Regions from separate parts of the Paenibacillus sp. B01 genome, predicted to be linked through region 1. Evidence: predicted binding sites of a transcription regulator. Region 1 holds the regulator's gene; each other region holds the start of a gene.

The links. Region 1 encodes LexA, which represses DNA repair genes until DNA is damaged. Its sites were predicted from a motif close to CGAACATATGTTCG; they were not measured.
Region 2: a site for LexA is predicted at 3,695-3,708, ahead of GE073_RS14880 (DNA polymerase IV). Genes of this name have one in related genera too.
Region 3: a site for LexA is predicted at 4,515-4,528, ahead of GE073_RS22995 (WYL domain-containing protein). Genes of this name have one in related genera too.

Annotation. Positions count from the first base shown of each region.
Region 1 is NZ_CP045802.1:2,804,464-2,814,972, reverse strand. It holds gene metH (methionine synthase) at 1-3,197, opposite strand, end outside; gene GE073_RS12185 (1,2-dihydroxy-3-keto-5-methylthiopentene dioxygenase) at 3,354-3,896, shown strand; gene GE073_RS12180 (HAD family hydrolase) at 4,086-4,871, opposite strand; gene GE073_RS12175 (hypothetical protein) at 4,911-5,438, opposite strand; gene GE073_RS12170 (aldo/keto reductase) at 5,503-6,501, opposite strand; gene GE073_RS12165 (DUF896 domain-containing protein) at 6,503-6,697, opposite strand; gene GE073_RS12160 (LysM peptidoglycan-binding domain-containing protein) at 6,856-7,338, opposite strand; gene lexA (transcriptional repressor LexA) at 7,546-8,169, shown strand; gene GE073_RS12150 (hypothetical protein) at 8,332-8,910, opposite strand; gene GE073_RS12145 (DUF6171 family protein) at 9,087-9,356, opposite strand; gene GE073_RS12140 (alpha-N-arabinofuranosidase) at 9,363-10,509, opposite strand, start outside.
Region 2 is NZ_CP045802.1:3,450,960-3,461,468, forward strand. It holds gene GE073_RS14865 (amylo-alpha-1,6-glucosidase) at 1-598, opposite strand, end outside; gene GE073_RS14870 (LacI family DNA-binding transcriptional regulator) at 747-1,766, opposite strand; gene GE073_RS14875 (YhjD family protein) at 1,874-2,374, opposite strand; gene GE073_RS14880 (DNA polymerase IV) at 2,371-3,624, opposite strand; gene GE073_RS14885 (hypothetical protein) at 4,237-4,365, opposite strand; gene GE073_RS25965 (GNAT family N-acetyltransferase) at 4,358-5,167, opposite strand; gene GE073_RS14895 (SRPBCC family protein) at 5,220-5,687, opposite strand; gene GE073_RS14900 (DMT family transporter) at 5,723-7,108, opposite strand; gene GE073_RS14905 (MocR-like pyridoxine biosynthesis transcription factor PdxR) at 7,225-8,616, shown strand; gene GE073_RS14910 (sugar ABC transporter permease) at 8,827-9,660, opposite strand; gene GE073_RS14915 (carbohydrate ABC transporter permease) at 9,657-10,509, opposite strand, start outside.
Region 3 is NZ_CP045802.1:5,359,115-5,369,623, reverse strand. It holds gene GE073_RS23015 (stalk domain-containing protein) at 1-799, shown strand, start outside; gene GE073_RS23010 (molybdopterin-dependent oxidoreductase) at 958-2,217, shown strand; gene GE073_RS23005 (YHYH domain-containing protein) at 2,276-3,025, opposite strand; gene GE073_RS23000 (DUF6612 family protein) at 3,435-4,448, shown strand; gene GE073_RS22995 (WYL domain-containing protein) at 4,557-4,778, shown strand; gene ychF (redox-regulated ATPase YchF) at 4,858-5,958, shown strand; gene prfA (peptide chain release factor 1) at 6,120-7,193, shown strand; gene GE073_RS22980 (N5-glutamine methyltransferase family protein) at 7,385-8,476, shown strand; gene spoIIR (stage II sporulation protein R) at 8,613-9,389, shown strand; gene GE073_RS22970 (L-threonylcarbamoyladenylate synthase) at 9,613-10,509, shown strand, end outside.

The DNA of each region.
Region 1 (10,509 bases):
TAGCCCCAGACGTCGCGCATCATGTGATGGACGCGTTCGGCGAGTCCCTCGGCCACCTCGAGCGCCACCGCCTGCAGCGCATGGGAGCGCAGGTAGTCGCCCTTGTCCTTCCACTCGCCCGCCAAATCCCGCACGCCCGCTCCGGCCGTCACGACGAGGAAGCCGACGTAGTCCATCTCGCCGCTCTCGACGCTGCGCAAATAGTCGGCGAGGCAAAGATGAGGCTCCACCTGCTGGCGCGGGAAGCTGAAGCGCTTCAGCACCTTCGCTTGGTCCTGAGGATCATAAACGACGATATCGTTTCCGTCCGATTGCGCCGGGAAGAACCGGTACATGCCATGCGCCTGGATGATGCCGTCCCGCGCCGCTTCGGCGAGAATGCCGTCGACGGTCTCTTTGAGCGCGACGACCTTTTCATCCCGCTGCGCGAGCAGCTCCTCGACCTTGCCGCGCACGCCGAGATGGTGGCCGAGCAGCATCTGCATGTTCACATACGGCACGATCTGCGGAATCGGCACGCTGCGGAGAATATGGCGCTCCAGATCCGGCGGCACGAATACCGGCGCGTCCTGCGAAATTTTGCTGCGGACCGCGCGCGTCAGCTGCGGCAGCTGCGGCTTTTCCTCGACGGCGACCGCTCCGGACGCCTTCTGCTCCGCATGCTCGGCTTCGAGCGCCGCGCGGTGATCCTTGTTCATCAGCTTGTTGGCGATGTCGAGGCCGTCCATCGCATCCTTGGCATACAGGACGAGGCCGTCGTACTCCGGTCCGATCCGGGTTTTCGTGAACTTGCGGGTCAGCGCCGCGCCGCCGACAAGGATCGGCACGTCGATCTCCGCATTCCGGAGATCCTGCGCGGTGACGACCATCTGCTGAGCCGACTTGACGAGCAGGCCGGAGAGGCCGATCGCATCGGCCTTTTCCCGGCGCTGCGCTTCGATCAGCTGCTCCGGCGGCACCTTGATGCCCAGGTTTACGATATGATACCCGTTATTGGCAAGAATAATCTCGACGAGGTTCTTGCCGATGTCGTGCACGTCGCCCTTGACGGTCGCCAGGATGATCTTGCCCTTGACCGACGACTCGTTCTTCTCCATGAACGGCTCCAGATGGGCGACCGACGCCTTCATCACCTCCGCGCTCTGCAGCACCTCGGCTACGATCAGCTCGTTGTTGTTGAACAGCCGGCCGACCTCGTCCATGCCCTTCATGAGCGGACCGTTGATGATCTCGAGCGGAGCCTGCGCGAGCAGCGCTTCGTCGAGGTCGGCGAACAGCCCTTCCTTCGTCCCCTCCACCACATAGGACGCGAGGCGCTCGTCGAGCGGCAGGCTCGATTTCTTCTCCTTCCGCTCGACCTTCTTCTCGCGGAAGGCGGCGACGAAGGCGGCGAGCGTCTCGTCGTTCGTCCGGTAGATGAGATCCTCCGCCAGCTTGCGCTCATGCTCGGGGATCGAAGCGTAGCGCTCGAGCTTCTCCGTGTTGACGATCGCGTAGTCGAGGCCCGCCTTGGTGCATTCGTACAGGTAGACGGAGTTCAGCACCTCGCGGCCGGCCTCCGGCAAGCCGAAGCTGATGTTGCTGATGCCGAGGATCGTATGGCAGCGCGGCATCGCCTGCTTGATGAGCCGGATGCCCTCGACCGTCTCCTCGGCGGAGCCGATGTACTGCTCGTCGCCGGTGCCGACCGGGAACATGAGCGGATCGAAAATGATGTCCTCCGGCTGCAGCCCGTACTTGCCGACGAGCAGGTCGTAGGAGCGCTGCGCGACCGCCAGCTTGTCCTCCCGCTTGATCGCCTGGCCGCGCTCGTCGATCGTGCCGACGACGACGGCGCCGCCGTACTTGTGCAGGATCGGCACGACCGCCTCGAACTTCTCTTCCCCGTCCTCCAGGTTGATCGAGTTGATGATCGCCTTGCCCTGCGAGTACTTGAGCGACAGCTCGATGACGGCAGGATCGGTCGTGTCGATGACGAGCGGCGCCTTGACGAGCTTGACGACGATTTCCAGGAAGCGCCGCATGTCCTCGCTTTCGTCGCGATCCGGGTCCTGCAGGCAGACGTCGATGACATGCGCGCCTTTCTTGACCTGGGCGCGGGCGATTTCCGCCGCCTCCTCGTACTTGCCCTCGACGATCAGCCGCTTGAACTTGCGGGAGCCGAGCACGTTCGTGCGTTCGCCGACCATGTAGGGCCGGTTGTCCGGCTCGATGTAGACCGTCTCGATGCCGGACACGGCCGGGGCGTGCGAGCCTTTCCGCTGCCGGGGGGCGTAGCCGGCCATCGTCTCCGCCAGCGCGCGGATATGGGCCGGCGTCGTGCCGCAGCAGCCGCCGGCGATGTTGAGCCAGCCGCGCTCGGCGAAGGCGCCCATCTTGAGCGCGAGCGACTGCGGCGATTCATGGTACTGGCCGTTCTCGTCCGGCAGGCCGGCGTTCGGATAGCAGCTGATCGCCGCATGGGCGATGTCGCTCAGCGTACGGATATGGTCGCGCATGAACTCCGGTCCGGTCGCGCAGTTGAGGCCGATCGAGATCGGCTCCAGATGCTCCAGCGAGATGTAGAACGACTCGATGTTCTGACCGGCCAGCGTCGTGCCCATCGGCTCGATCGTGCCCGAGATCATGAGCGGCAGCTTCACGCCCGCCAGCTCGTACGCTTCGCGGATGGCGATGCTGCCGGCCTTGACGTTGAGCGTATCCTGGCTCGTCTCCAGCAGCATCGCGTCGACGCCGCCTTCGATCAGCGCGAGCGCCTGCTCGCGGTAGCTCTCGACGAGGCCGTCGAAGGTGACGCCGCCGGTCACCGACAGCGTTTTCGTCGTCGGCCCGATCGCGCCGACGACGAAGCGAGGATGCTCCGGCGTGCTGAAGCGATCCGCCGCCTGGCGGGCGATCCGGGCGGCGGCCAGATTGATCTCGCGCGCCTTTTCGGGAATGTCGTACTCGGCCAGCACGATGCTGGCTCCGCCGAACGTGTTCGTCTCGATCAGATCCGCGCCCGCCTCGAGGTACTGCTCATGGATGGATCGGATGACGTCCGGACGCGTCAGCACGAGCATCTCGTTGCAGCCGTCGAGCTCCTCGCCGCCAAAATCCTCGGGACGGAGATCCGCCTGCTGGATCATCGTGCCCATCGCTCCGTCCATGATCAGGATGCGCTTTTCCAGCATTTCATGCAAAGTCGGCTTCGACAATTCTCTACACCCTTCCCCCCAAAAATCATTACCGTTTAGTGTAGCAGAAGAAGAGCCGAGTGAAAAGAACTCTCATCGACAAGCTGTGCAAGTTGATTTATAATAGAGGGTATAAGCTTATCCAATACATGCCCATAGGAAAAGAGGGAATTAGCCATGGCTGAAATTCGCATCCGCAATACGGACGAGCGCATCTCCGGCGAGGAGCAGGTCAAAGCATTTTTGGATTCGCAGGAAGTGCTGTACGAGCATTGGAATCCGGACAAGCTGGACGAATCGCTGCGCGAGAAGTTCGTCCTGACCGATGAGGAGAAAGCCCGCATCCTCGAGACGTACGATGCCGAGATCCGCGATCTGGCAAGCCGCCGCGGCTATCAGATCTGGGACATCATCACGCTGTCCGAGGCGACGCCGAACATCGAGGAGCTGCTCGCCAAGTTCGAGAACGTCCATACGCATACCGAGGACGAGATCCGCGCCATTACGGCCGGACGCGGCATCTTCATCATCAAGGGCACGGACGATGTCGGCTACTTCGACGTCGAGCTCGAGGCGGGCGATGTCATCTCCGTACCGGAGAACAAGCCCCATTTCTTCACGCTGATGGACAACCGCAAGATCGTCGCCGTGCGCCTGTTCATCGAGAAGGACGGCTGGATCGCGCATGACTACTCCGATCCGGAGTTTCAAAAGGCCTGATTCCATTCCTGCGGCACAACGATGAAAAAGCGCCTGCTCCTTGCGGAGCAGGCGCTTTGCTGTGCGATGGAATCGGGCGGCTCGGAGGGCCGCCCGCCGCGGCCGCATGAGTCCCGCCGGCCCATGCGGCCCATTGGACTCGTGCGGTCGAACGGCATTGCGGACCCGCAGGTCCGCATGGCACTTCCCTCAGCCGAGCAGCTGAAGCAGCTGGTCGAGCCGCGAGATCTCATGCTGCGGCACGATTTCGTCCGAGCGCGTCTTGCCGTCGCGATTGACCCAGATGCTCGTCATACCGATCGTATTGGCGCCGAGGATATCCGTCGTCAGCTTGTCGCCGACCATGACCGCATCCTCGGGCTGCACGCCGATGAGCTCCAGCGCATGGCGGAACAGGCTGGCGTCCGGCTTGCCGATGCCATAGTTGCCGCTGATGACGATCTCGTCGAAATAAGGAGTCAGCTCCGGCACGCCGAGCAGCTTCTCCTCCTGCAGATCCGGCGTGCCATTCGTCAGCAGCAGCAGCTTGTACTTGCCTTTGAGCGCGTCCAGCACCTCGAACGTCTCCTCATACACGATCGGGCGCTTGCGCCGCTCCTCGGGGAACTTCTCCGCCAGCTCGGCTCCGAGCTCCGGATCGTCCACGCCGAGCGCGGCCAGACCGCGCGTCCACGATTCCCGACGGTAGCTCGGCGCGAGCTGCTCCAGCTTGCGGAACGACTCATGCTCGCCGCCGCTGAAGCGCGCCCAGAGCCCCTCGAACGGGTTGATGCCGATGCTTTTGGTAAACTCAAACGTCTCAAAGGAGCTGTACAGCTCCCGCGCCGCCTCGCGAACCGCCCGCTCCAGGCTGGCGGGATCGACTCCCCGCTTCGCCTCGGCGAGCTCGCATGTGGCGCGGAAGGCCTCCTCCACGCTGCGCTCGTCCCAGAGCAGCGTATCGTCCAAATCGAATAGAACCGCTTGTTTCGCCATGTTCCCGTCTCCCCCCGGCACTCGTCCGAATTGTCTAGGCTAGCTTTTTTGGAAAGGAATGCCGTGCGCCGCAGCCAGCTTCTCCAGCCGTTCGCCCATCTGCTCGACCGGATAGCGGTTCATCAAGCGCGAGAACACCCAGTTGCCGCCTTTGGCCGGCTGGATGACGACATATCCCTTTTGCACCATGATGCTTTTGATCTCATCCTTGCCAAGACGCTTGTCCCCCATCATGCGGCGAGTCTGCACATGATCCGCTCCGACCTGCAGGTACGGGCGCCGCACGAAGAACATCAGCGCGAGGAACGCGTATGCGGCGACGACAAACCAGTTCATCGTCTGGCTCGTGCCGTCTCCCTGATCCTGCATCGGCATCAGCAGTGTATAGGCGCCGACGAACAGCAGCAGCAGGATCGGCGAGATGAAGTTGCGGCCCTTGAAGCGCGTCGTCGCGCTCGAGCTGGCGGCAGAGCTTTTCGCCGCGATCGGATCGATGCCTCTTTTTTTCAAATTCTTGTTGAGCTGCGCCGAATTCCGGCGCACCTTGCGTTCCCAGGAGCGTGACAAATCGGATGACCTCCATCTAGAATTCTTTTCTACTCGTTGAAGAGGGCCGCGCGCGGCCCGCTCGTCATTCGGCCGGGATCAGGCCGCGTTCGAACTTGCGGATGAAGCGCGTCGGATAATCGTCCGGCAGGCGGCTCGCCTCGTCCAGCTCCGACCAGGCGTCCGGCGGCAGCGTCCAGCCCGCGGCGCCCATGTTGTCGCGGAACTGCTCCAGCGTGCTGGCGCCGAAGATCGGCGAGACGACGCCGGGCGCCTGGATAAGCCAGCGCAGCGCCGTCTGGGCCGGGGTCCGCCCCGCCGCCTCGGCGATCTCCTGAAGCTTGTCCAGGATGGCGAAGTTGCGGTCGGTCGCCCGCAGCTCCCATGCGCTCTCTCCCGACGGACGAGACAGCCGGCCTTCCGCCGGCTTGTCCTTGCCGTAGCGGCCGGTCAGGAAGCCCCCTGCAAGCGGCGCCCACGGAATGATGCCGACATTCTCCTCCAGGCTGAGCGACACCAGCTCGCGCTCGATGTCCCGGCAGGCGAGGCTGTATTGAGGCTGCACGCTTACGAAGCGCGACCATCCCCTCGCATCGCTGATGGAGAGCGCCTTCATCATCTGCCAGGCGAGATAGTTGGAGCAGCCGATGTAGCGCACCTTGCCGGCGGCCACGAGATCGTCGAGCGCGCGCAGCGTCTCGTCGAGCGGAGTGAGGCGGTCCCACACATGCACCTGATAAAGATCGATATAGTCCGTGCCGAGCCGCTTCAAGCTTGCCTCTACGTTCTGCACGATATGCTTGCGGGACAAGCCGACGCCGTTGACATGGGGCTCGGTGCGCATCCGCACCTTTGTCGCGAGCACGATCTCGTCCCGATACGGCTTGATCGCGCGTCCGACGATCTCCTCCGAGCGGCCCTGCACATATACGTTCGCGGTATCGAGGAAGTTCCCGCCCTGCTCGCGGAATTCCTCGATCATGCGCGCGCTGTCGGATTCCGACGCGGTATGGCCGAACGTCATCGTCCCGAGGCACAGCTCCGAGACGACGAGGCCGCTGCGGCCAAGAAGACGGTATTCCATGCTATTCCTCCTTCTCCTTTTCCGGTCCGTCCGTCCATTCGATGCTGTCCAGCTGCTGCCTGAAATTGCGCTTGAAATTGTCCAGGTATTCCTTGCGCAGGCGGGTGCGCTCTATGACTTCATCGGGCGTGAGTCCGATCGTCTTATCCTTGCGGGACAGCTCGTTGATCCGGTTGATCAGCGCATTGATATCCACTTCCGATTCCTCCCCCCTCGACCGAAAAATGCTTTTCCTTCTCACTTTGAACGATGAGGGAAGACATGTCAAGAAAGCAGCCCGGCCCTCAGGCGGAGGCCGGAGGGCTGATTGGGGAGTCTCTCATTATGGGGGGAGGCCGCAGCATAGGCTGAAGGTCAGCGGGTAGCCGGAATGATGAGCGTGTCGCCTGGCTCGATCGACGGGGAAGCGAGGCCGTTGCGCTTCTGTAGGCGGTAGACGCCCTCCCGGGTATCGGCGGCGATGGCATGAGCGGAGGCGATCGACCAGAGCGTATCGCCGGCGGTCACGACTACGGTTCCTTCGTCCGGTCCAGCCGGAGCGATCTCGGCTCCCTCGGCTCCGCCGACGCCCCAGAGGCTGACGAGAAGCAGGACAAGCAGCAGCGCCGAGACCGTCCACGGCAGCAGGCGGCGGACCGTCCATGAGGAAGCCGGCCGGAACGAAGCCCGCTCGCGGCTCGCGGCGGCACGCCGCGGCCCGGCGCCGGCACGGGCAGAGGATGCGCGGCGGAGCTGGCTCGCGGCGCGGTCCATATCGGAGGTCATGGGCGAGAGCCCGCCGTCGTACGGCGAAGATGCGGCTTGTCTTGGACTGCTGTATCCCGATAATGTCAACATGAGATCCACTCCCCAAACATTTGTTCTGGCTTCAGATTAGCACGAACGCTTGTTTCCGTCAACGGCATTTTGGAACATTTGTTCCCTTCCCTGCGATCGATCGGGCGAACAGCTGTTTCTCGAACTTATGTTTGTACGAACTCGGGTTCTGTGGTATACTTTTGAAAACGCGTATGGTCTACTATACCTATTCTTGGAGTGAGTGCGATGTCTAAAGTGTCCAACCGCCAGCAGGCGATTCTCGACTTCATCAAAAACGAAGTCCGCGACAAGGGATACCCGCCTTCGGTCCGCGAGATCGGCGAAGCGGTAGGGCTGGCATCCAGCTCGACCGTCCACGGCCATCTCGACCGCCTGGAGAAGAAAGGCCTGATCCGCCGCGACCCGACCAAGCCGCGCGCGATCGAGATCCTCGACGGCGATTCCCCGACGGAGCTGCCCTTCCCGACCGCGGTCAGCAAGATTCCGGTCGTCGGCAAGGTCACGGCCGGCATGCCGATCACCGCTACGGAGAACATCGAGGAGTACTTCCCCCTCCCGGCCCATTTCGTCGGCGACCATGACGTGTTCATGCTCAGCGTCATCGGCGACAGCATGATCGAGGCCGGCATACATAGCGGCGATTACGTCATCGTCCGCCAGCAGTCCTCCGCGACCAACGGCGACATCGTCGTCGCGATGACGGAGGACGACGAGGCCACCGTCAAGACCTTCTACAAAGAGAAGGACCACATCCGCCTGCAGCCCGAAAACGCCTCGATGGAGCCGATTCGGCTCAAAAATGTCAGCATCCTCGGCAAGGTGATCGGATTGTTCCGCGACATCCACTGAGCTTGTCCGTCCTTTTCCGGCCGCTCGTCCCGAGAGGCCTGACGGCGCCGAGTTTCCTTCATTACCCAGCCGCTTCCGCCCTTATTCAACGAAGCGCGCACTCCGACAGAGTGCGCGCTTTTTTGTCAAAGGTTCTCGTTTTTCGCGATGCCGAGGCGGCGTTCAACGAAGCTTCTCCTGGAAAAATTCATTCACATAGACGAGGCGGCTTCCCGGCAGCTTGAAGCTCATATAAAAGCCCGCGCTCTCGATATGGATGCCGGCAAGATAGCGGCTTCGGGCATAAGGCAGCACGAGGCGCCTCAGCCTCCCCTCGTCGCTGCGGCTGACCGCCAGCGCGACCAGCCGCGCATAGGCCGGATTCGACGACAGCCTCCGATAAAGCGGCAGGATCGCACGGCTGATGAGCCGCAGCGCTTCCGGCTGAAAGGTGAACTGCGCCATGCCGGGCACGATCGTCGTCGCGTTGGTATAATGCCCGAACGGCTCCTCGACCCGCACATCCGCGAAAAAGCCGATGCCGTTCGTACTGAACGATTGGATGTCCCGGCGCGGCACGAACCGGGCGAGCAGCTTCAGCAGCGTGTCGAGATCCGCCTCGCGCACCGCTTCGCACCAGCGTTCGGCGAACTTCCTGCTGCGCAGGAACTCCCGGTACAGCGGCAGCATGACGCCGGCCGTTCGGGATAGCGCCGATGGCGGCAGCGGCCCGGACGGGACCCGCCTGCGGGACGAGCTCATGCATGTCACTCCCTTCCGTTGCCGATTCTCTCGGACTCAGCATATGCGGACGTCGAGAGCGATAGACCGGAAGGACGGCAGCAAAAAAACGGCTCCGCAGCCGGAACCGGCGATCCTGCCCGATCGCCCGGTCCAAGCTGCCGGAGCCGTTCCTCCCGTCTGACTGCCCGTCGCCGTTACGGCTCGCTCGCCCATCGCCGCTGCCCCGGCAAAGGACATTCGCGCGCTCGCAGCCAGGCGACAACGGGCATGATGCAGCCGCAGGCCCGGCAAGTGACTCCATCCTCCAGCTTCGCGCACGATCGGCAGGCCTCGAGGCGGCGCTCATAGGTCGCCGCCTCGACCCGCTTGTCCGGGGCGAATGCCGACGTCGCAAGCAGCCTCTGCATCTGCGCCTCGGTCACCCGGTAGCCTTCCCGGCAGCCCTTGCAGTCGGTATCGGCCATGCTGCGTCAGGCTTGGGCCGGCGCGCTCAGCTTCAGCGTCACGACCGACATCGGCGGCAGCGTCACGACCAGCTCCTCGCCCTGCCGCTTGAAGCCGTCGAACGCCTCCGGACGCAAGCGCTCCGGATGCTCGAACGTGTTGTGCGCGTCGATGCTGTCTCCGGCGAGCACGAGGCCCGACCAGCTGCCGCCATCCTGCAGGCCGCGCAGAGACAGCGTCGTCTCCGCCGAAGCATGAGGATCGAGATGGCAGAGGCTGATGTGGACGTTCCCTTCCTGGTCGCGGGTCGCCGTCCCGCTGACCGCCGGAATCTCTTCCTCGCCGAAGCGATAGCTGCCGCTCGTCAGCTGCAGGTCCAGCCGCTCGGCATCCTGATGAACCTTGTACATGTCGAACACATGATAAGTCGGCGTCAGCAGCGCCTTGTCTCCCTCCGTCAGTACGACCGCCTGCAGCACGTTGACCGTCTGCGCGATGTTCGCCATCCGCACGCGGCGATTATGCTCGTGGAAAATATGGAACGTCAGCGATGCGACCAGCGCGTCGCGGATCGTGTTCTGCTGATACAGGAAGCCCGGGTTCGTGCCCGGCTCGACGTTGTACCAGGTTCCCCATTCGTCGACGATGAGCGCCACTCGGGCATCCGGATCATATTGATCCATGATCGCGCTGTGGCGCGTGATCAGCTCGTCCATGCGGAGCGACTTCCGGAGCGTGGAGAACCACTCCGCCTCGTCGAAGCCGGTCGCGTCGCCCTTGTCCTGCCAGCTGTCGCGCGGCAGCGTGTAGTAATGAAGCGTCAGCGCGTCCATGAATCGTCCCGCCTCGCGCATGAGCACCTCGGTCCAGCGATAGTCGTCGGAATTCGCGCCGCAAGCGATGCGCTCGATCCGGTTGCCGCCGTAGTTGCGGACATAGGTCTGGTAGCGGCGGTACAGATCGGCATAATACTCCGGCCGCATGTTGCCTCCGCAGCCCCAGTTCTCGTTGCCGACGCCGAAGTACGTCACCTTCCACGGCTCCTCGCGGCCGTTTTCCGCGCGCAGCTCCGCCATCGGGGAGACGCCCTCGAAGGTCAGGTACTCCACCCATTCGGCCATCTCCTGCACCGTGCCGCTGCCGACGTTGCCGTTGATGTAAGGCTCGCAGCCG
Region 2 (10,509 bases), 650 kb from region 1:
TCGCTCCCGGAGCGAGCGACACCGGCCGGCGCAGGACGCCGTCCGCGCCGGCGACGGCCGCCGCGTCGTCCCAGACGACGCGCAGCGCCCGGGCGATGCCGTCGGAGCCGTCATAGGCGAAGCGCAGCTCGCCGGGAGCGGCCTGCGGCGGATGCGCGACGCCGAGCTTGCCGCCCATGAAGCCGCGCACGACGAACATGTCGGTGAAGTCGGCCTCGAAGCGGATCGCCAGCTCGAAGTCCAGCGGCTGCGGGCTGAAATTCGTCATCCGCACGGTCTCATACAGCACGTCTCCGTAAATGAAGCGCTCTCGCCGCAGCTCCACCGACTCGCGCCACAAGATCAGCTTGCCGTCCTCCTCCATATGCGGATTCGTCAGCACGACCGTCGCCGCGTAGTTCTGATCCGCCTCCGAGGCGAGCACGATCGGCCTGCGTCCGTTGACGAGCAGCTCCATCCGGCTCAAGAAGCGGGTATCGCTCCGGTACAGGCCGTATCCGGTCAGCTGCTCCTCGCCCGCCGTCTGCTCGGGCGTGACGTCGCCCGCCAGATTCGTCAGGAGGAACAGATCGTTTTCTTTCAGGACCCGGTAGTTCATGTTCATTCTCCTTCGTCGGCCGCATCGCTCGGGATGATGCCGCCCTTCATTTCTAGGAGCGCTCGTACCGCTCCAGCTTTATCCAAAACGTTTCGGATTTGATGGAAACGAAACCGCCTCGCACAGGCGGCATCTCCATTTGAAGCCGTTACTCCTTGCAAGGCGCCGTGCTTTTGCGGACGACCAGCTCGGAATGAAGAACGATCTTGCGGCCGACCTCCCGCTGCTCCAGCATGTCGATCAGCAGCTGCGCCGACTGGTAGCCCATCTCGTAGCGGTCCTGGCGGATCGTCGTGAGCGGCGGCGAGCAATGCGCGGCGATGGCGATGTCGTCGTAGCCGACGATCGACATCTGCTCCGGCGCCTTGCGTCCCATCCGCTCGAGCGCCCGCAGCGCCCCGAGCACCATCAGGTCGCTCGCCGAGAAGACGGCGGTGACGTCCTTACGGTTGTAGCCGATCTCGTACATTGCCTCGAAGCCGCCCTCCTCGCGGAAGCCGCCGTTGTAGACGAGCTGCGGATCGAACGGAATGCCGGCCCCTTCCAGCGCCCGCCGGTATCCCTCCAGCCGATCCCGGCTGACCGCCGCCTCGTCATGCCCGTTGATCATCGCGATGCGCCGGTGCCCCAGCCCGATCAGATGGCCGACCGCCGCAGCCGCTCCCTTCACGTTGTCGGTCGTCACGTGGCCGACCTCGCGGCTTTCCAGCGGGATGTCGATCAGCACGCACGGGAAGTCGGTATCGTGCACGACCTCCTCCAGGTACGGATCATGCAGCCGCAGCCCCGACAGGATCGCGCCGTCTACGTTGCGCTCCTTGCACAGGTCGGCGTAGGACTTGGACTTCTGCTTCTTGGAGCTGGTGCTGAACAGCAGGATGTCGTAGTCCAGCTCCGTCGCCCGGTCGTTGATGCCGCACAGCGTCTCGAATGCGAGCGAGTCCTTCGCGCCCTCGCGGTTGATCTCGGACAGGATGACGCCGATCGTGCGCGTCTTTTTCGTCACCAGGCTGCGGGCTACGGCATTGGGCCGATAGCTCAGCTTCTCCGCGATCGCCTGGATTTTCTGCCTCGTCTTTTCGTTCACGTCGTAATAGCCGTTGAGCGCCCGGGATACGGTCGTGACGGATACGCCTGCCGCCTTCGCGATGTCTTTGATCGTTGTCAAACGTACCCCCCTCATCTTTCCAAAACGTTTCGGAAACCTGTGAGCTCATTATAGGCGGAGATGTAAGCCTTTGCAACCCTTTTTTTCCCCGCCGCAAGCAGCCCCGGTCAAGGGGCTCCCTCCGTCCCTCGCTTTTTCTTGCCGTCATCCTTCATCCGCTCGGCCAGCTCCGCCGCATACCGGGTCAGGCGCCAGCTGATCTCCGAGCGCATCACCTCGCGGGTCATGCCGAAGTGCTCCTCGTAGCCCCGGCAGTAGTAGCGATGATGGACGATCGAGGACGACTGCTCCTCCGCGACGATGCGGATGTTGCGGGCCTTCAGCTCGCGGCGCAGCGCGTACTGGTCCTGCATGATCCGGTTCAGCACGAGCTGGCCGGCGGTGCCGTACAGCCGCCGCAGCATGTTGCCGGAATGCTCGAGCTCGGCGAGGCTCTTCTCGACCATGACGGCCATATGGGGAAGGAGGATGGAGTCGCGGATCATGACGCGCTCCTCCGCCGTCGTCACCTTGGCCTCCGCTCCCGCCTGGCTCCGGTCATACTGCTCCACATGCTCGGTCAGCAGCATCTTGGACTTCCAGCGCTCGTTGCCGTCCAGCTTGCTCATCGGTAATGCCCCCCAATCTGTTCGGCGCGCTCGCGCGCCACTCCCGCTTCCAGCAGCGACGACGCCCGCATGATGGCGTCCGCTCCGAACCGTTCCTTGATGCGGTCGATCGTCTGCTCCTTGCGATAAGCCCGGTCCCGGTCCTCGAACAGCGTCAGCTGCATGACGCCGTCGTCCGTCAGTCCCGAGACGGTCACGCTCAGCCGCCCGACCGGCAGGCCGCTCCAGTGGCGCGCGAACAGCTCGCGCGCCGCCGCGGCGACCTCATGCGTCAGCGACGTCGGCTGCCCCAGCGTCAGCTGGCGGCTGAAGCCGCCCGTCCGCTCGCCGTCGGTCTCCGTCGCGGACACCGCGACGACCGTTCCCATGCAGCCGTGCCTCCGCATGCGCTGGCACACCTCGAGGACGAGCTCGAGCAGCACGACCTCGATATCCGCCCGGCAGCGGTACATCCGCCAGCGCAGCGCCTTGCCGTGGCCGACGGACTTCAGCTGGTGGCGGATGCCGGAGACGACCGGGCTCGGGTCGATGCCGCGCGCCGTCTGCCAGTAGTAGCCGGCCTGGATGTCGCTCTGCCGCCCCATCTCGAGCCGCATGCGCCGCTTGAACTCCGGGAACTCCAGCCGCGCGATGTCGCCGATCGTCGTCAGCCCCATCCGGTTGAAGTGCCGGGTCATCCGCGAGGCGACCATGAACATTTGATGCACCGGCAGCGTCCACAGCGTCGCGTCCAGCGTCTCCGGCCTCAGCTCGAACACGCCCTCCGGACTCTTCTTGGCGTAATTGTCGGCGGCCATCTTGGCCAGAATCTTCGTCGGGCCGATCCCGATCCGGGACTTGATGCCCGTCGACAGCAGGATATGGTTCTGGATGTCGCGCGCCGTCCGCCTCGGCCCGCCGTAGTAGGCCGCGGAGCCCGTGACGTCGAGGAACTGCTCGTCGATGCTGTAGGGCTCGACCTGATCCGTGTACCGTTTGAAAATCTGCGTGATGAACAGCGACACCTCGATGTAGCGCTGCATCCGCGGCCGGATGACGACCAGCTCCGGACAAAGCGTCAGCGCCTCTCCGACCCGCGAGGCCGTCGTCACGCCGCGCGCTTTGGCGAGCGGGCACGCCGCCAGCACGATGCCGCTCCTCCGCGACGGATCGCCGACGGCGACCGGCTGGTCGCGATATTCGGGATGCGCCGCCTTTTCCGCCGAGGCATAGAACGACTGGCAGTCCGCCAGCAGGATCGCTCTCTCCACCGGGCATACCTCCTGCTCTCTAGGGATCGGGCCTGCGAAGAGCCGGCCGCGAGCCCTGTTGCTCGTTGATCGAATATATGTTCGCATTTCATTCTAAACGTATTATATACCGAATGTATGTTCCCTATGCAAGAGGGAAAATAAGGAAGCGCAAGCAGCCCGCAAGCCTCTGCAGAGGCTTGCGGGCTGAAAGGGCGGCGGGCGAAGAGCGGACGGCGGACGAGAGCGGGAAGCGGGCCGGGCGCTGCGAGCGAAGGCGGACACGGCGAGCGGACGGGCACGGGCCGCGGACGGCGAACGAGAGCGGGATAGCGGGCCGGGCGCGGGTGAGCGAAGGCGGACGGCGAGCGGACAGGCACGGCCGCGGACGGCGAACGGCGAGGCGCTATCGGCTCCACGAGGGAGCCGAAGGTCCCTTGATTCGACGATCACTGGCGCTTCGGCTCGACGAGGGAACCGAATGTTCCTTGATTCGACGTTATCCGGCGCTGCGGCTCCATGAGGGAGCTGAATGTTCCTTGATTCGACGTCACCCGGCGCTTCGGCTCCACGAGGGAGCCGAAGGTTCCTTGGCTCGCGCCAGCGCTTTGAATAAACGCCCTAACCCGCCGATCATGAATCCTTAGCCGCTTCAACCGCATGCTTCAACAATATAGAACTGGCGACAGGTCCTGTTCTGCCTGGAACCGGCGTTATTGCACTTGGCAGGTCCAAGCAGCCCTCGTAGTCGACATCATGCAAATTTGATGTCCGCGATCACGCCCGCCGGCTGGAAGCCGAGGCGGCGGTAGACGCGGTTGGAGTCGGGATAGGCGCAGTCGGCATAGAGCATCGGCACGAGCCCTTGGCCGGCGATGCGGCCGGCAACGCCGGCGACGAGCGCGCTCCCGTAGCCTTTGCGCCTGCGGTCCGGGGGCGTGTACACGGCGTTGATGCGCCCGTGCCGCGGCGAGGCGCCGCCGTAGCCCGCCATCGCGGACGGCTCGCCGCCGTCTTCCCACAGGTAGAGCTTGGCCGCGCGGATGAGCGTGTCGGCCGTGGCCAGCTGGCCAGCGGCGTCAGCCAGCTCGCCGTACACGTCGCGGACCATGCCGGCGAGGAATTCCGCCGCGAGCTCGCGCTCGTCCGACCCGAACAGGCGCATCCGTCCGGAGACGCCGGTCGGCGGAAGGAGGGCCGGCGCCGCGTAGGCTTCCATGACCATGCCGACCCGCGTTCCCCTCCCCGTGCGCGCCCCGTGCCGCGCCGCGAAGCTTGGCGCCGCGTCCGGCGAGCCGGATACGCCTGGCAGCAGCTCGTCCGCCAGCGCTTCATCCAGCTCGCCCAGCAGGCGCTCCCGCTCCGGCGGCTCGAGCTCCGGAGACAGCCAAAGCCAGCCGTTGCGGCCTGGAGACTGGGCGAACACGAGCCGTCCGTCGCCCGAGCGCAGCCGCCTCGATTCCGGCGCCGCGCTGATGGTGTGGATCAGATTGAAAGCCGTCTCTTCCCGCACGAACGCTTTCTGCTCCAGCGTGCCGTCTCCCGGCAGAAACGATTGCAGCATGGCCGATCCCCTCCTTTCATGTCTGGCTCCGTCGCGGGAGCCAGGCGGGCCGTCAGCCCGATTCGCCGTCTCCGGCCCGCCCGTCCTCCAGGGCGTCGCGGAGCGCGCCAAGCGCCTGCTCCCAGCGCCGCTTCATGAGCTCCCGCTCGGCGGGACCGGCCAGCCGCTCCTGATGGAAGCTCACCGCCGTCCGGCCCTCGCCGGAGGGCAGCAAGCGGATCTGCAGCGTCGCAGGCTCGTCCCATTCCGGCAGCCGCCAGCGGAGCCGCAGCTGGCGGCCGGGCTTCACGACGACGAAGCGGCTCTCGATGCCTTCCGAAGAGACAAGCTCGCTTCCCGGCTCCAGCTCCCGAGGCCGCGCGTCTCCGAGCCACAGCGCGAGGCCTGCCTCTGTCCCCGTCAGATGCCGCCAGATGCGCTCGGCGGAAGCGCCGAGCGTGCGGCGCACGCCGATCTGCCAGCCCGCATCCGCCGTGAGGCCGACCGGCCGTCCCTCGGCCTGATCTGCATTCCGATCCATCTCTTCCCCTCCTAAAATCGGACGTTTTTTCCAGCTTACCTCGTTCGCCGGCGGCTGTAAATGCTCCCCTCCGCTGGATCCCCGCTTCCAGCCGGGAAGGATCGGAAGCGCTGCCCGACGCGCGCCTCGGCCGAAGCGCTGCCCGCGCCTCGACTTCGCTTGCCGGCAGAGCCGGGGGAGCGGCCGATCAGCGCCATGCCGAGCATGACGAGCAGGCCGCCGCTCCACTGCGTCCAGCCGGCATGCTCGCCGAGCACGAGCACTGACAGCAGCAGCGCGCTGAACGGCATCATGCCGGAGCAGGCCGCCGCCGTCGACGCCGGGCAGCGCCGGATGCCGGCGTACCACAGGCCGAACGCCGCCGCCGTCACGACCGGGCCGTACCAGAGAAGCGCCAGCCACTCGGTCGCGCCGAGCGTGGCGAGCGCTCCGAGCGGCCGCTCGAAGGCCGCGAGCGGCAGGCTGAGCAGCAGCGCCATGCCGGCGACGAGCGCCGTCTGCAGCGCCGGACGGAGCGGCGCCTCCGCGCCCTCGGTCGGTTGCGCCGCCCCGGACGGCTCGCCCGCGTCCCCGCTGCTGCCCGCCTCCGCCTCTGCGGACGGCCGTCCTACGGCCCCGCTCCCGCTCGCCTCCGCCTCTGCAGACGACCGTCCCGTGTCCCCGCTGCCGCTCGCCTCCGCCTCCCCAGACGACCGTCCTGCAGCCCCGCTCCTGCTCGCCTCCGCCTCCCCAGACGACCGTCCTGCAGCCCCGCTCCTGCTCGCCTCCGTCTCTGCGGACGGCCGTCCTACGGCCCCGCTCCCGCTCGCCGCCTGCCCGCTCGCCGCCTGGCCGGCCGCCTCCGCGCCGCCCGCCGCACGTTCCCCGGCCCGGCCGGCCGCCGTCCAGCGCGACAGCACGCTGAACAGCGCCTCGCTCCCGGCGGCTCCGAGCACCCACAGATTGCCGGCCAGATGCGCCGCCGTCAGCGCGCCTCCGCCGGCCGATGCCGCTCCCTGGATGAGCATGACGCCGAGCACGGTCGCCAGCACGCCGCCCAGCCGCGCCGGACCGCTGCGCTCGCGCAGCAGCAGCCAGGCGATTCCGACGGTCAGCGCGGGCGTCGCGCCGATCATGATGCCCGCCTCCGCGGAACTCGTCCGCTCCAGGCCCAGCTGCAGGCAGACGCGGAACAGCACGATGCCGAACGCCGCCTGTCCGGCCAGCTGCAGCCATTGTCCTCGCGACAGGCGGCGCAGCGAGGCGATCGCGCTGCGTCCGAGCGCGGGCAGCAGGCAGAGCAGCGACAGCAGCAGGCTCGCCGCCGTCAGCGTGAACGGCTGCAGATGCCTGCCGAGCAGCGCCGCCGCGATGACGGAGCTGCCGGCCAGGCTGAACGAGGCGAGCAGCAGCAGCAGGCCTGTTCTCGATGATCGATCCATGCGCTTCCCCTCCTTTTTCTGCCATCTTAGTCCAGAAGCTGGTATGATGAAAGAGCCAGTCGGGCCCGGCATCAGCCGGACCAGTGACAAGAGAACGGAATGGGGGCATGAGGGCGATGTGGGGAATCCGCCTGGACCGGGACGGCGACATGCCGATGAAGCGCCAGCTGTTCGCCGCGCTGCGGGAGCGGATCTGGTCGGGAGCGCTCGCCGCCGGCGAGGAGCTGCCGTCGACGCGGCGGCTCGCGGAGGCGCTCGGCGTCTCGCGCAATACGGTGAACGAGGCGTTCGAGATGCTGCTCGCGGAAGGCTACGCAGTCAGCCGTCAGGGGGCGCCGACGCGGATCGCCGACGGCGTGCGGCTGGACCCTCGGTCCGCGTCAGCGCCGCGTCCGCCCGCCCCTCCGCCCGCGCGGCTGCTGGCGGACTTCCGCACGGGGCAGCCGGATCTGCGGACGTTCCCACGCTACTTGTGGCAGCAGCTCGCCGCCAAGGCGATGCGCGACATGCCGGAGCCGTGGCTCGGCTATACGGGCCCGCAAGGGCTGCCGCGGCTGCGCGAGGAGATCGCCGCCTGGCTGCTGCGCAGCAAGGGGCTGCAGGCCGATCCTTCCGACCTGTTCATCACGGCGGGAGCGACGCACGCGCTGCATCTGGCCGCCGACCTGCTGTACGAGCCGGGGCTCGATCTCATCACCGAGGATCCGTGCCATGCGGAGATGATCCGCGTCTTTCTGGAAAAGGGCTACGCCGCCAAGCGCATCCCCGTGGACGAGCACGGCATGGTCACGTCGCGGCTCGGAGGGCGCCCGGGCAGCCCGATCTACGTGACGCCGTCCCACCAGTTCCCGCTCGGCGGCATCCTGCCTGCCGCGCGTCGGGCGGAGCTGCTGCGCTTCGCGCGCGAGAGCGGCAGCTACATCCTCGAGGACGACTACGACAGCGAGTTCCGCTACTACGGCGATCCGGCGACGCCGCTGGCCGCGATGGACGCGGAGCGGGTCGTCTACATCGGCACGTTCAGCAAGGCGCTCTTCCCCGCCCTGCGCATCGGCTACGCGATCGTGCCGCGCGCGCTCCAGAGCCGCTGGACGTACGCCCGCCTGCATGTCGACGTTCAGAACCCGGCGTTCGACCAGGCGGTGCTGGCCGAGTTCCTCGCCGCCCGCAAGCTCGACCGCCACGTCGCCCGCATGCGCCGCCTGTACCGCGAGCGCCGGCAGGCGCTGCTGGACGCGCTGTCCGAGCAGTTCGGGGACCGCTGGCGATGCTGGGGCGACGCGGCGGGGCTGCATCTCGCCGTCGAATTCCCCGGACGCCGCTTCGGCGAGACGTTCCGCGAGCTCGCGCTGCTGCGCGGCATCCGCATCGTCCCGCTGGAGCAGCATTGCCTCCAGAAAGGCCGGCACGAGAGCAAGCTGCTGTTCGGCTACGGCCATCTCGAGCCGGAGGAGATCACCGCGGGCATGCGGGCGCTAAAGGCGCTGCTGGACGAAGCCGGAAGCTGATCCGCGCCGCCATGCCCTGCGCCGCGGGATCGGCCGCGCTCCTCGCCGCTCCCATGCGCCCCAAGGCGGAATCCGCGATTCAGCCGCCGGCCGCTCCCGAAGGAGCGGCCGGCGGCCGATAACAAGAAAAAGGGGTCGCCCCCGGGTCCGTCGAAACGGCTCCCGGAGGAGGCCCCTTGCGGCTTTCACAAACCGATCCTGCAGGCCGGATCAGCCCTTGGACGCGCCGGACATCATGCCCTGCACGAGGAAGCGCTGCAGGAAGAAGAACAGCAGCGTGATCGGCACGGCGATCAGCACCGCGCCGGCGGCGAACAGCGTGAAGTTGCTGTTCTGGAAGGAGTTGACGAGATCCCACATGCCAACGGCGAGCGTCCAGTTCTCTTTCGTGCGCAGCACGAGCCGGGCGAAGATGAAATCCACCCACGCGCCGGTGAAGGTCGTCAGCGCGACGTAGGTGAGCATCGGCTTGGACAGCGGCAGCATGATCTTCAGGAACACCTGCAGATGCGTCGCCCCGTCGATGCGGGCCGCCTCGTCGAGGCTGCGCGGAATCGTGTCATAGAAGCCCTTGACGACGAAGCCGCCGAGCACCGAGCCCGCCGAGTAGACGAGGATGAGCGCCGCGTGCGTGTCGAGCAGGTTGAGCTGCAGCAGGAAGATGAAGATCGCGATCATGCTCATGAAGCCCGGGAACATGCCGAGCACGAGCATCGTCGTGAGGATGTTCTGCCGGCCGCGGAAGCGGAAGCGGGACAGCGCGTACATGCTCAGCGTGATCAGGATCGTCGAGAAGACCATTGTCAGCGTCGCGATCTTGAGCGTATTCAGGTACCAGCGGCCGTACTGGAAGCTCGGGTTGTTGAACAGCTCCTTGTAGTGCGCGATCGTGAACGTTTCCGGAATCAAGGTCTCGCTGTACAGCGACGTGCCGGGACGGAACGAGGAGAGCAGGATCCAGAGCGCCGGATAGATCGCAATGACCGCGATCGCGATCAGCAGCAAGTATTTAAGCACGAGAAAGATCGTCGAGCGCGTTTTCATTGGATCATGTCCTCCTCTTTGAACGACCGCGTGCGTCTGTAGTTCCAGATGGAGAACGACGCCACGATCAGGAATATGATGATGCCGATGGCCGAGGCCATGTTGAACTGGCTGTTGTTGAGCGTCAGCTTATACAGCCAGGTGACGAGCAGGTCGGTGCTGCCGGCGTACTGGTAGCTGCCGTTGACCGGATCGCCGTTCGTGAGCAGGAAGATGACGTTGAAGTTGTTGATGTTGCCCGCGAACTGCGTGATGAGGATCGGCGCGGTCGAGAACAGGATGAACGGCATCGTGATGATGCGGAATTTCTGGAAGCCGGTCGCTCCGTCCACGTCCGCCGCCTCGTACATGTCCTTCGGAATCGCCGTCAGGATGCCGAGGATGAGCACCATCGTCACCGGGATGCCGATCCACATGTTGACGAGGATGACCGTCGCCTTGGCCCAGAGCGGATCGGTCAGCCACGGCAGCTTGCCGAGGCCGAAGTAGCCGAGATACTGGTTGATCGGACCGAACTGGCCGTTGAACAGGTTGCGCATGGCGAGCAGCGAGATGAGCTGCGGGATCGCATACGGCAGGATGAAGATCGTGCGCCACAGCTTCTTGAAGCGCACGCCCTTGGACTCGATGAGCAGCGCGACGAGGATGCCGCCGAAATACGTCGTGACCGTCGCGACGACGGCCCAGACGATCGTCCAGGTGAAGACGCCGACGAACGTGCCGCTCCAGGTCTTGAGCGTGAGCAGGTTGGCGAACGTGCCGAAGCCGACCCAGTCGACGAGCGACTTCGGCGGGATATGGTTCGGCGAGGCGTAGTTGGTGAACGCCAGCATGATCATGAACACGATC
Region 3 (10,509 bases), 2.6 Mb from region 1:
GCTGCTGAACGATGCCGCCTCGATGACGGATGAGGCGCTCGAGGCCAAGGTCGCCGAGCTGCTGGGACAGTACAGCCTCAACGTCTCGGCTTCGATCGACGCGCTGCTGTCGGTCAACCCGTCGCTGCGCCTCTACATCGCGGATCAATACCAGCCGGTGCCGATGCTGGCGGGCAAGGATCTGTACGCCAAGCTGAACAAGGCGACGGCCGCGTTCACGGCCAACCTCGACGCGCTGGCCGCCGGCTACAAGGCCAAGGGCGCGAATGTGACGGCGGTGCATGTCGCGGACGACTTCGCCGGCCGCGAAGGCATGCTTACGCATATGGTGTCCGCGCGCGACTTCCATCCGACGCAGGCGGGCTACGCCGTCATCGCCGGGGAGTTCGGCCGCGCGGTGTGGGGCTCCTATACGGAGCTTGCCGCTCCGGCAGCCGGCTCGCCGATGAGCATCTACGTCTCCGGCAAGGCGCTGAACACGCCGTACAAGCCGGTGCTCAAGCAAAGCGTCAACTATGTCGCCATCCAGGACATCGTGAACGCCGTCGGCGCGACGACGGCATGGGATGCCAAGACGTCGACCGCCAACATCAAGTACGGCTCCCGCACGGTCGGCGTGAAGATCGGATCGCCGACGGTGACCGTGGACGGCGCGCCGGTCAAGGTAAGCTCTCCGGCCTACATGCAGAAGGTCGGCGCCGAAGGCAAGACCTATGTGCCGCTGGCGACCGTCGCCCAGGGACTCGGCTTCTCGGTCGTCTACAGCCCGAAGCTGAAGACGGTGTTCATCAATCCTTAAGCGGCGGATCGCCATGATCGCCGGAACGTGAAGTCCGCCCCGCTTTTCCTGGCTGAAGGAGAGGAGGGGCGGACTTTTTGGCCGTCCTGATCCGATTCATGCCGTCCGTCGTTGTCCATCAGGAAGAGAAGCTTGCCGAAAGAAAGGGGTGCAGCAAAATGCGCGGACGCGTAAAGGGGATGCTCGCGGCATGGCGACGGCGGCATGGGCGGAAGCTCGCCTGGCTCCATTCGTGGAACGGCTGGCTCGTGCTGCTGCTCGCGCTGTCGGGCTTGATGCTGCTTGGAGGCTGGTGGAGGGGCGTGCTCGGCGAGGGCCGGGTCTGGCTCAAGGGAGCCCATATCGGACTTGGACTCGCGCTGCTGCTGCCGATCACCGGCTACATCCTGCTGCTGCCGAAGCACTGGAGGCAGCTGCGCGGCAAGCCGGGGCAGCGGGCCAACGTCGCGCTCGTGCTGGCGCTGCTCGCCGGCTGGATCGGATCCGGCCTCGCGCTGTGGGCGCATCGCCTGCTCGGTCCGGGCTGGGCCAATCCCGCCCTGCTCGTCCATGACGCGCTCACCTGGATCGGCCTGCCGTACATCGCGTACCATTCCATCACGCGGCTCAAGTGGCTCAAGGAGCCGGCCCGCCGCACGGTGAAGCCGCCCGAGAGCAGCTCGGCCGGCCGCGGCGGGCTGCATCCGGCCGCCGCGCCATCGCCGCTGCTGACCCGGCGGGCCTTCCTGCGCGCGGCGATCGGCGCGGGACTGGCCGTCGCCGCAGGGCCGTCGTTCCTGCAATGGGCCGGCCGCGCGCTCGGCTCCATGGGCGGCAGCTCGGCGGGCGAGCTTGCCCGGCAAGACGGCAATCGGCTGCTGCCGGCGCCGGAGCCGCAGCCGGGCTCGATTCCTTTGCCCGGAGGCGGGGCGAAGGGGACTTTCCGCGTCTATACCGTGACGCCGCTGCCGACGTTCACCAACGCGGACTGGTCGTTCCGCATCGACGGCCTCGTCGACCGGCCGGAGAGCTGGACATGGGAGCAGTTCGTGCGGCTGCCGCGCGACGTGCAGGTCAGCGACTTCCACTGCGTGACGGGCTGGTCGGTCTACTCCAACACCTGGGAAGGCATCCCGCTGCGGAGGCTGCTGGAGCAGGCGGGCGTGCGGAGCGGAGCGCGGACGGTGAAGCTCTACTCCGGCGACGGCGTCTACGCCGACTCGCTGACGCTGGAGCAGGCGATGGAGGAGGACGTGCTCGTCGCCGTGCTGCATGACGGACAGGCGATCCCGAGCCCGCTCGGCGGCCCCGTGCGGCTCGTCGTGCCGCGCATGTACGCCTACAAGTCGGTCAAATGGCTGAGCCGGATCGAGCTCATCTCCGGCGAGCATACCGGCTACTGGGAGGAGCGCGGCTACAGCAAGGACGCCTGGGTGTGAAAAAAGCCTTCCCGAAGGGAAGGCTCGATGCGCGAAGAATGAGGGCTCTTCGAGGAGGTCAGCGCTTCGTGGAAAGCTCGATGCTCCGGCTGTCCGCGGAAACAATGGATGCCCCGGCCATGCCGGCTGCGTAACGCAGGGGAACGTAATAAGCCCCTTCGATTTGAATGGCCTTGAATCCGGAGAACCCCGCGCTTCCGTTGATTTTCCGCGTTTGCGCTTCAATCTCGAACGCGGTCTTCTTCTGCTTGACGACAGACACTTTGGTCTTAGCGACGTCGAGGCTGAACCCGAAGAGGCGGGAGAAGTCCCTCAGCGAAATATAATTCGTCTGCTGGAGGCTGACGATGCCTTTGTCCAGGGCGGCGAGTTTTTCGTCTACATAAAGCGAAAGGGAGGTCTCTTCGTATTTGGCGCCGCTGTCCGTCGATTTCCGGCAGTCCCAAATCCGTTCATAGTACCGATACTGCGACGAGCTTCCGGTCAGTACATCGCTTACTTTCGTGCAATGAGCCTGAGGCTTGGCTTCATTCGCGATCACGCTCCGGACCGTCGTGGACTTTTTGGAGGATGCCGCGGTCGAAGAGGATGTGGACCCGCTGGACGAGCTGCTGGACGACCCGCTGGACGAGCTGCCGCCGTTATGATAGTGATAGCCGGTGCACAAGCCCTTTCGGATCGATTTCTCGGAGCAGTTGTGCCCTCCGCTGCTGTCGGTTCTCCCGGAGTGAGCGGAAGCGGACAACGGCAGGGACAACAGGGAGAGGAGCAGGATGATCACGACCGCCGGCCGATGGAGCTTTTTCATATCAAGACCCCTTTTCTATCGTTTTCAACTCCATCATAGATGATCCATCCTAAATATGGAATGCATAGAAAAACAGCGGCTCTCCGGTCTGGAGCCGCCGCTGTTTCATCGCTTGCGCCGAGGCGGACGGACGGGGGAATCCTCAGTCCGTCTTCTTCTTTTTCTTGCCGGTGAAGTTGGTCACGGACTTGACATCCTCCACGACATCGTTGACGAATTCCATACTTTGGTTCTTTGCATGCATGGAGGCCGTTCCTTTATAGTTACCTTGATGAGTCTTGTTCTCCATCGCTGTTCACCTCCCCTGCCGGTAGTATGGTTCGGCGGGAGGGCGAAGATGCAGGCGCGGCCGCACGGCCCGTTGCCGGACAGGCTTGGAGCAGGCTTCATCAGGAAAGGAGAGTGCAGCATGAATCCGACCCCGATTCCATTCCGCAAGGAACAACCACATACCGCGTCGGCCGCTCGCCCAGAGGCGGGTCCGCTGCGCCGGACCGCGCTCGCCGCCGGGCTGCTCGCCCTGCTGCTCGCGGCAGGCTGCTCGAACGCAGGCGGAGACGGAGCGGCCACGCCGCAGCCGGCCACGCCGAAGCAAGCCGCCTCGGCGCCCGCCGAGGAAGGCGCGCCGAGCGCCGAGCAGGTGCTCGGCCGCGCCGCAGAGACGATGGCGGACACGAAGAGCCTCGAGCTGTCCATGGAGCTCAAGCAGGACATGGAGACGGACGGCCAGACGACGTCCATGTCGATGACCAACGAGGGGCGCATCATCGTGCAGCCGCTCGCCCTCATGCAGAAGACGGTGAACGACTACATGGGCGAGTCGTCGACGCTCGATTCCTACCTGACCGACAGCGGCTATTATATGTACGATTATTCCAACGAAGCGTGGAGCCGCATGCTGGCGGACGAGGTGCCCAAGATCAAGGCGACGCTGTCCGATTTCCAGATCGCCCCGGCCAAGGAGATCGAGAAGATCGCCGAGCATGCCGCCGCGTTCCGCAGCGGACTCGAGAACGGCGAGCAGGTGCTCGTCTACGCGGGCAGCGGCAGCGACGAGGCGGCCGAGGCGCTCGTGCGCGACCTGCTGCGCAGCACGATGGGACTCGACGACATGGAGGCGCGCGTGCGGGATTCCATCCAAGTGAACGCGCTCGATTACCGCCTCCGCTTCGACGAGGCGACGGGACGGCTGACCCGGCTGGAAGCGACGGCCGACGTCTCGATCGAGTACGATCCGGGCAACCCTTCCCGGCTGAGCCAGACGTTCACGCTCGGCTACAGCGGCTGGAACGAGGCCGAGCCGGTCGTCGTGCCGGATGAAGCCAAAGACGCGCCCGAGGTGATGCCGGCCGACCAAGGACTGCTGGACGCTCTCGGCGAGGATGGACTGGAGGAGCTGGAAGGGCTGCAGGAGCAGCCGTAAGGCCAGGCGAGGCCGCCAAAAATTCCCTTTGCATAAGAACGTACATTCGGGTATATAATCAATATACGAATGTATGTTCTTTTTTGATCGCGAAGGGAGCGGCCCGCAATGAATCTGCGCAAATGGATCGGACGCGACGTGGAATTGATCTATGCCGACGCGGACGGACGGCTGACGCGCCGCCTCGTGAGGCTGGCGCGGGTGGAGGCCGACTACGTCTACGGCTTCGACCGGGAGAAGCGTCTCCCGCGCACGTTCCGGCTGGACGGCATCCTCGCGGCGCAGCCGGCAGACGGCCCCGGCGGCCGGGCCGGGAGGCGGCTCGGCTGAGCGCTTTCCTTTATCATTGCGCCCGCGTCATGTATAATGGCACCTAGATGATTCAGAGAATGTGAAGGAGTTGTTCCCATTGGCGCTCTCATGCGGCATCGTCGGTCTCCCGAACGTCGGGAAGTCGACGCTTTTCAATGCAATCACCCAGGCGGGAGCCGAGTCCGCCAACTATCCGTTTTGTACGATCGACCCCAACGTCGGCGTCGTGGAAGTGCCCGACGAGCGTCTCGATAAATTGACCGAGCTGGTCGTGCCCAAGCAGACCGTGCCGACCGCCTTCGAGTTCGTCGACATCGCGGGCCTCGTGGCCGGCGCGAGCAAGGGCGAGGGACTGGGCAACAAGTTCCTCGCGCATATCCGCGAGGTGGACGCGATCGTCCACGTCGTGCGCTGCTTCCAGGACGAGAACATCACCCATGTCTCCGGCAAGGTCGATCCGCTGGGCGACATCCAGACGATCAACCTCGAGCTGATCCTCGCGGACATCGACTCCGTCGACCGCCGCATCGACCGCTCGCGCAAGAACATGAAGGGCGGCAACAAGCAGTACGCCCAGGAGGTCGAGGTGCTCGAGCGCCTCAAGGCGGCGCTTTACGAGGACCGCGCGGCGCGCAGCGTCGAGCTGACCGAGGAGGAGCGCGTGCTCGTGCGCGACCTGCATCTGCTGACGATGAAGCCGGTGCTGTACGCGGCCAACGTGAGCGAGGAAGAGGTGGCGGACGCCGAGGGCAACCCGTACGTCAAGCTCGTGCGCGAGTTCGCCGCGGCCGAGAACGCCGAGGTCGTGCCGATCAGCGCCAAGGTCGAGGCGGAGATCGCCGAGCTCGAGGGCGAGGACAAGGCGATGTTCCTCGAGGAGCTCGGCATGCAGGAGTCGGGCTTGAACCGCCTCATCCGCAGCGCGTACAAGCTGCTCGGCCTGTACACGTACTTCACGGCCGGCGTGCAGGAAGTGCGCGCCTGGACGATCCGCAAGGGCATGAAGGCGCCGCAGGCGGCCGGCGTCATCCACACCGACTTCGAGCGCGGCTTCATCCGCGCCGAGGTCGTCGCCTACGACGACCTGGTCGCCGCAGGCTCCATGAACGTCGCCCGCGAGCGCGGCCAGCTGCGCCTCGAGGGCAAGGAGTATGTCGTGCAGGACGGCGACGTCATGCACTTCCGCTTCAACGTCTAGGACGGCCGGGCGCCGGACGAGACTCGGCCTCGCTGGAGCCCCGGCTCCCGCGGGGCTTTTCGCATGACCGTTTATGTTCTCCCGTCATATATGGTATAATGAAGGGCAAGGCATTTATCCAAGAACCTACGATACGCAATCCCATACAGAGGTGAAGTCTGGTGTTGGACCGATTACAAGCGCTGGCCGACCGATACGACAAGCTGAGCGAGCTGCTGTGCGATCCGGATGTATCCAGCGATCCTAAGCGGCTGCGCGATCTTTCCAAGGAGCAGTCGGATCTGCAGGGCGCATACGACGCCTATACGGAATACAAGCAAGTGCATGCCCAGTACGAGGACGCCAAGGCGATGCAGGCGGAGAAGCTCGACGACGAGATGCGCGAGATGGTCAAGATGGAGCTCGAGGAGCTCGGCGCGCGCCTCGAGCAGCTTGCCGAGGAAGTGCGCGTCCTGCTGCTGCCCAAGGATCCCAACGACGACAAAAACGTCATCGTCGAGATCCGCGGCGCGGCCGGCGGCGACGAGGCGGCGCTGTTCGCGTCGGATCTGTACCGCATGTACACCCGCTTCTCGGAATCCCAGGGCTGGCGCGTCGAGCTGATGGACGCGAGCGAGAGCGATCTCGGCGGCTTCAAGGAAGTCATCTTCAAGATTTCCGGCAAGGGCGCCTACAGCAAGCTCAAGTTCGAGAGCGGCGCGCATCGCGTGCAGCGCATTCCGGTAACGGAGTCCGGGGGGCGCATCCATACGTCGACATCGACGGTGGCGGTCATGCCGGAGGTCGAGGAGGTCGAGGTCGAGATTCTCGACAAGGACATCCGCGTCGACACGTTCTGCTCGAGCGGCGCGGGCGGCCAGTCCGTCAACACGACCAAGTCGGCCGTGCGTGTGACGCATGTGCCGACCGGCATCGTGGCGACCTGCCAGGACGGCAAGTCGCAGAACGAGAACAAGGCCAAGGCGCTGCAGGTGCTGCGCGCCCGCATCTACGACATCCATCGCCAGGAAGAAGAGGCGAAGATCGCCGGCGAGCGCAAGAGCAAGGTCGGCACGGGCGACCGCAGCGAGCGCATCCGCACGTACAACTTCCCGCAGAGCCGGGTGACGGACCATCGCATCGGCCTGACGTTGCATCGCCTCGACTCCGTGATGAACGGCGACATGACGGAGATCATCAACTCGCTGTCGGTGGCGGAGCAGGCGGAGCTGCTGGAGAAGGAAAACCTCGCCTGATCGAAGCCGCCCGGAGCATCTGACGGCGCAGGCCGGCGGCGATGATCCGAGCAGGCGCGCAAGCGAAGCAAAAAGCTTCTCCCGTCCGGGAGGGGCTTTTTTGCGATCAGGACTCCTCGCTCGAGCGTTCGGGCGGAACGGAGCCGGAGTCGAATTCTAAAGGACAAGGGAAACGGAAAGGGGCGGCGGGCATGGAGCATCGGGAGCTGAAGGACGCAGCGGAGGGCGCTGCGCTTCGGGAGGAGATGGAGTCAGCCAGGGAATACCGGCTGCCTGCGGCAGCGACGATCGCCGAGGCGAAGCGCCATGCGGCGGGCTATTTGGCGGAGCGCGGCGTGGACGAGCCGGAGGACAATGTCTCGCTGCTGCTGCAGCATGTGCTCGGCCGCAGCCGGACCGAGCTGATGCTCGGGGCGCGCGAGCCTTTCCCGGCGGACCGGGAAGCGGCGTGGACCGACGCGATCCGGCGCAAGGGCCGAGGGGAGCCGGCGCAGTATATCGCCGGCGAGCAGTGGTTCTACGGGCGGGCGTTCGCCGTGTCGTCGGCCGTGCTCATCCCGCGGCCGGAGACGGAGCTGCTCGTCGAGGCGGTGCTGCAGGCGGCCGACCGGCTGTGGCCGGAGGCGAAGGGCTCTGCCCGTGCGGCGGAGCATCCGCCGGCTTCGGGGCAAAACGGCGCTGCGGCCGGGACTGGCGGCGAGGCGGGGAGCGCCGCTCATGGCGCGGCCCGCGCCGTGCCGCCCGCCGGGCCGATCGCGCTGGACGTCGGCACCGGCAGCGGCGCGATCGCGCTGACGCTGGCGTCCGAGCGTCCGGGCTGGCAGGTGTACGCCTCCGACCTGTCGGCGGCGGCGCTGGCTGTCGCCCGCGCCAATGCAGAGAGGCTCGGAGCCCCGGCGCGAGGCTTCGCGGAAGGCGATCTGCTCGCCCCTGTCCTCCCGGGCAGCGGCTCGCCGTTCGAGGGGCTGGCGGTCGACATCCTCGTGTCCAACCCGCCCTATATTCCGGCTGCGGACCTGGCCGGGCTGCAGCCGGAGGTGCGGGACTACGAGCCGCGCCTCGCGCTGGACGGCGGAGCGGACGGGCTGGACCCGTACCGCCGGATGGCGGAGCAGCTGCGCGGCATGGCGTCTCTTCCGCGCATCGTCGCCTTCGAGCTCGGCATCGGCCAGTCCCGGCAAGTCGCCGGCCTGCTGGGGGCGTTCGGCTGGTGGGACGACATCCGGATCGTGACCGACTACGGCGGCATCGAGCGCCATGTCGTGGCGGCGCGCACCCGCTAGCCTGGGAGCCGGGCCGGACTCGAATCTCTTTTTCAATCTGCTAGTTTAAAAGAATCGCGGGCGGACATACTGAAGGTAGAAAGCGTTCCGGAACGCAAGCGGCGGTGCCGACGGGTGCCCGAGAGGAGCTTGTGTCATGCTTGGATCATCCCTTTCCTATTCTTCCGTATCCCGCACTTCTTCCTATTCTTCCGTCCGCCGCCCTTATGCCGCTGCGCCGCACGCGTACCGCTTCCCGTTCCGCCTCTCTCACCTGTACCTGCTCGTCAGCCTGGCCGTGCTGCTCATGAGCTGGGAGTCCGTGCGGGAAAACGCGGCGATCGCGCCGGGCGGAATTCCGAACGAGGCGATCCGCCTCCGCATCCTCGCGAATTCGGATTCGGCGGTCGACCAGGCCGTCAAGCGCGCTGTCCGCGACGCGGTCGTCGCCGAGATGAACGGCTGGGCCGCCGGCCCGCAGACGATCGAGCAAGCCCGCGCGGCGCTCCAGGCCCGCATGGGCGACATCGAAGCGGTCGTAGCCCGCAAGCTGCAGGCGCGCGGCTTCGACTATGGCTTCAAGGCCGAGCTCGGCCTTGCGGAATTCCCGACCAAGATCTACGGGGAAAAGGTGTATCCCGCCGGGGACTATGAAGCGCTGCGGATTACGCTCGGCGCAGGCGACGGTCAGAACTGGTGGTGCGTGCTGTTCCCGCCGCTCTGCTTTGTCGACTCGGACTCCGGCGAGGCCGTGCCGAAGGCGGAAGCGGCCGCCGCCAAGGGCGGTGCCGTGCAGGCGAGCGCATCCGTACAGGATGGAGCCAAGACGACGGCAGCGGCCCCGGCGGAGCCGGGCGAGGCTCCGCAAGCGAAGTTTTTCGTATGGGAGCTGCTGGAGTCTCTGTTCGCCTTCCTGCGCGGCTTGTTCGCCTAAAGGAAAATGAGGTCGGGCGCCGCGGTCGCGGAGTCCGGCCTTTTCGGTTCCGGTTCCGAGCGCAGCGTCGGCCGATCGTCGTTTTTCCGCTGCGGATCGCGAAGCGCTGCCTTGGTTTTCGCTTGCCGCGGCCCTCGCCGCTGCAGGGGCGAGCTTGGACGGAGCCGGCGATGAAGGGTATACTGGTACCATGCAAAATGCAGCGGATGGATGGGATGATCGCATGTCTGACAAGCTTCACGAAACGAACCGGCCGACGAAGCGCTGGCCCTCTGCGGAGGGCGGGGCGCTGACGGAGGCCGAGCTGAACGAGGCGGCCGCGCTGCTGGCTGCCGGGGAGACGGTCGCCTTTCCGACCGAGACGGTATACGGGCTGGGAGCCGACGCGCGCAGCACCGAGGCGGTCGAGCAGGTGTTCCGGGCCAAGGGGCGTCCGTCCGACAATCCGCTCATCGTGCATATCGCCGGGATGGAGCAGCTGCGCGGGCTCGTCCGGCCGCTCGGCGAGGCGGAGCGCCGGCTGGCGGAGCGGTTTTGGCCGGGACCGCTCACGCTCGTCCTGCGCGCCGTGCCCGGCGCCGTATCTCCGCGCGTGACCGCAGGGCTGGATACGGTCGCCGTGCGCATGCCGGACCATGAGGTGGCGCTGCGGCTCATCCGCGCGGCCGGCTGTCCGGTAGCGGCCCCGAGCGCGAACCGCTCGGGGCGTCCGAGCCCGACGGCCGCGCAGCATGTGCAGGAAGACCTCGGCGGCCGCATCGCCGGCATCGTGGACGGCGGGCCGACGGGCGTCGGCTTGGAGTCGACCGTCGTCGAATGCGCCGGTCCGGACTCGGTCCGCATCTTGCGGCCGGGCGGAGTGACGCCGGAGCAGCTGCGGGCCGCGGGCTTCAAGGTGCTGCTGGAGGCGGACGGCGCGGGCGGGCACGCCGATCCGGCGCAAGCGTTTGAGGAAGGGATGGGCTCAAGCCCTGGCGGCGCTTCTGGAGAAGGCGCGCTTGCCAGGGATGCTGCCGCAAAGCTTGCCGAGGCGCCGCCGACCGCTCCGGCCTCCGCAGCGGCCGCGCCTGCCGCCGCCCCGCGTTCGCCCGGCATGAAGTACGCGCACTACGCTCCGCGC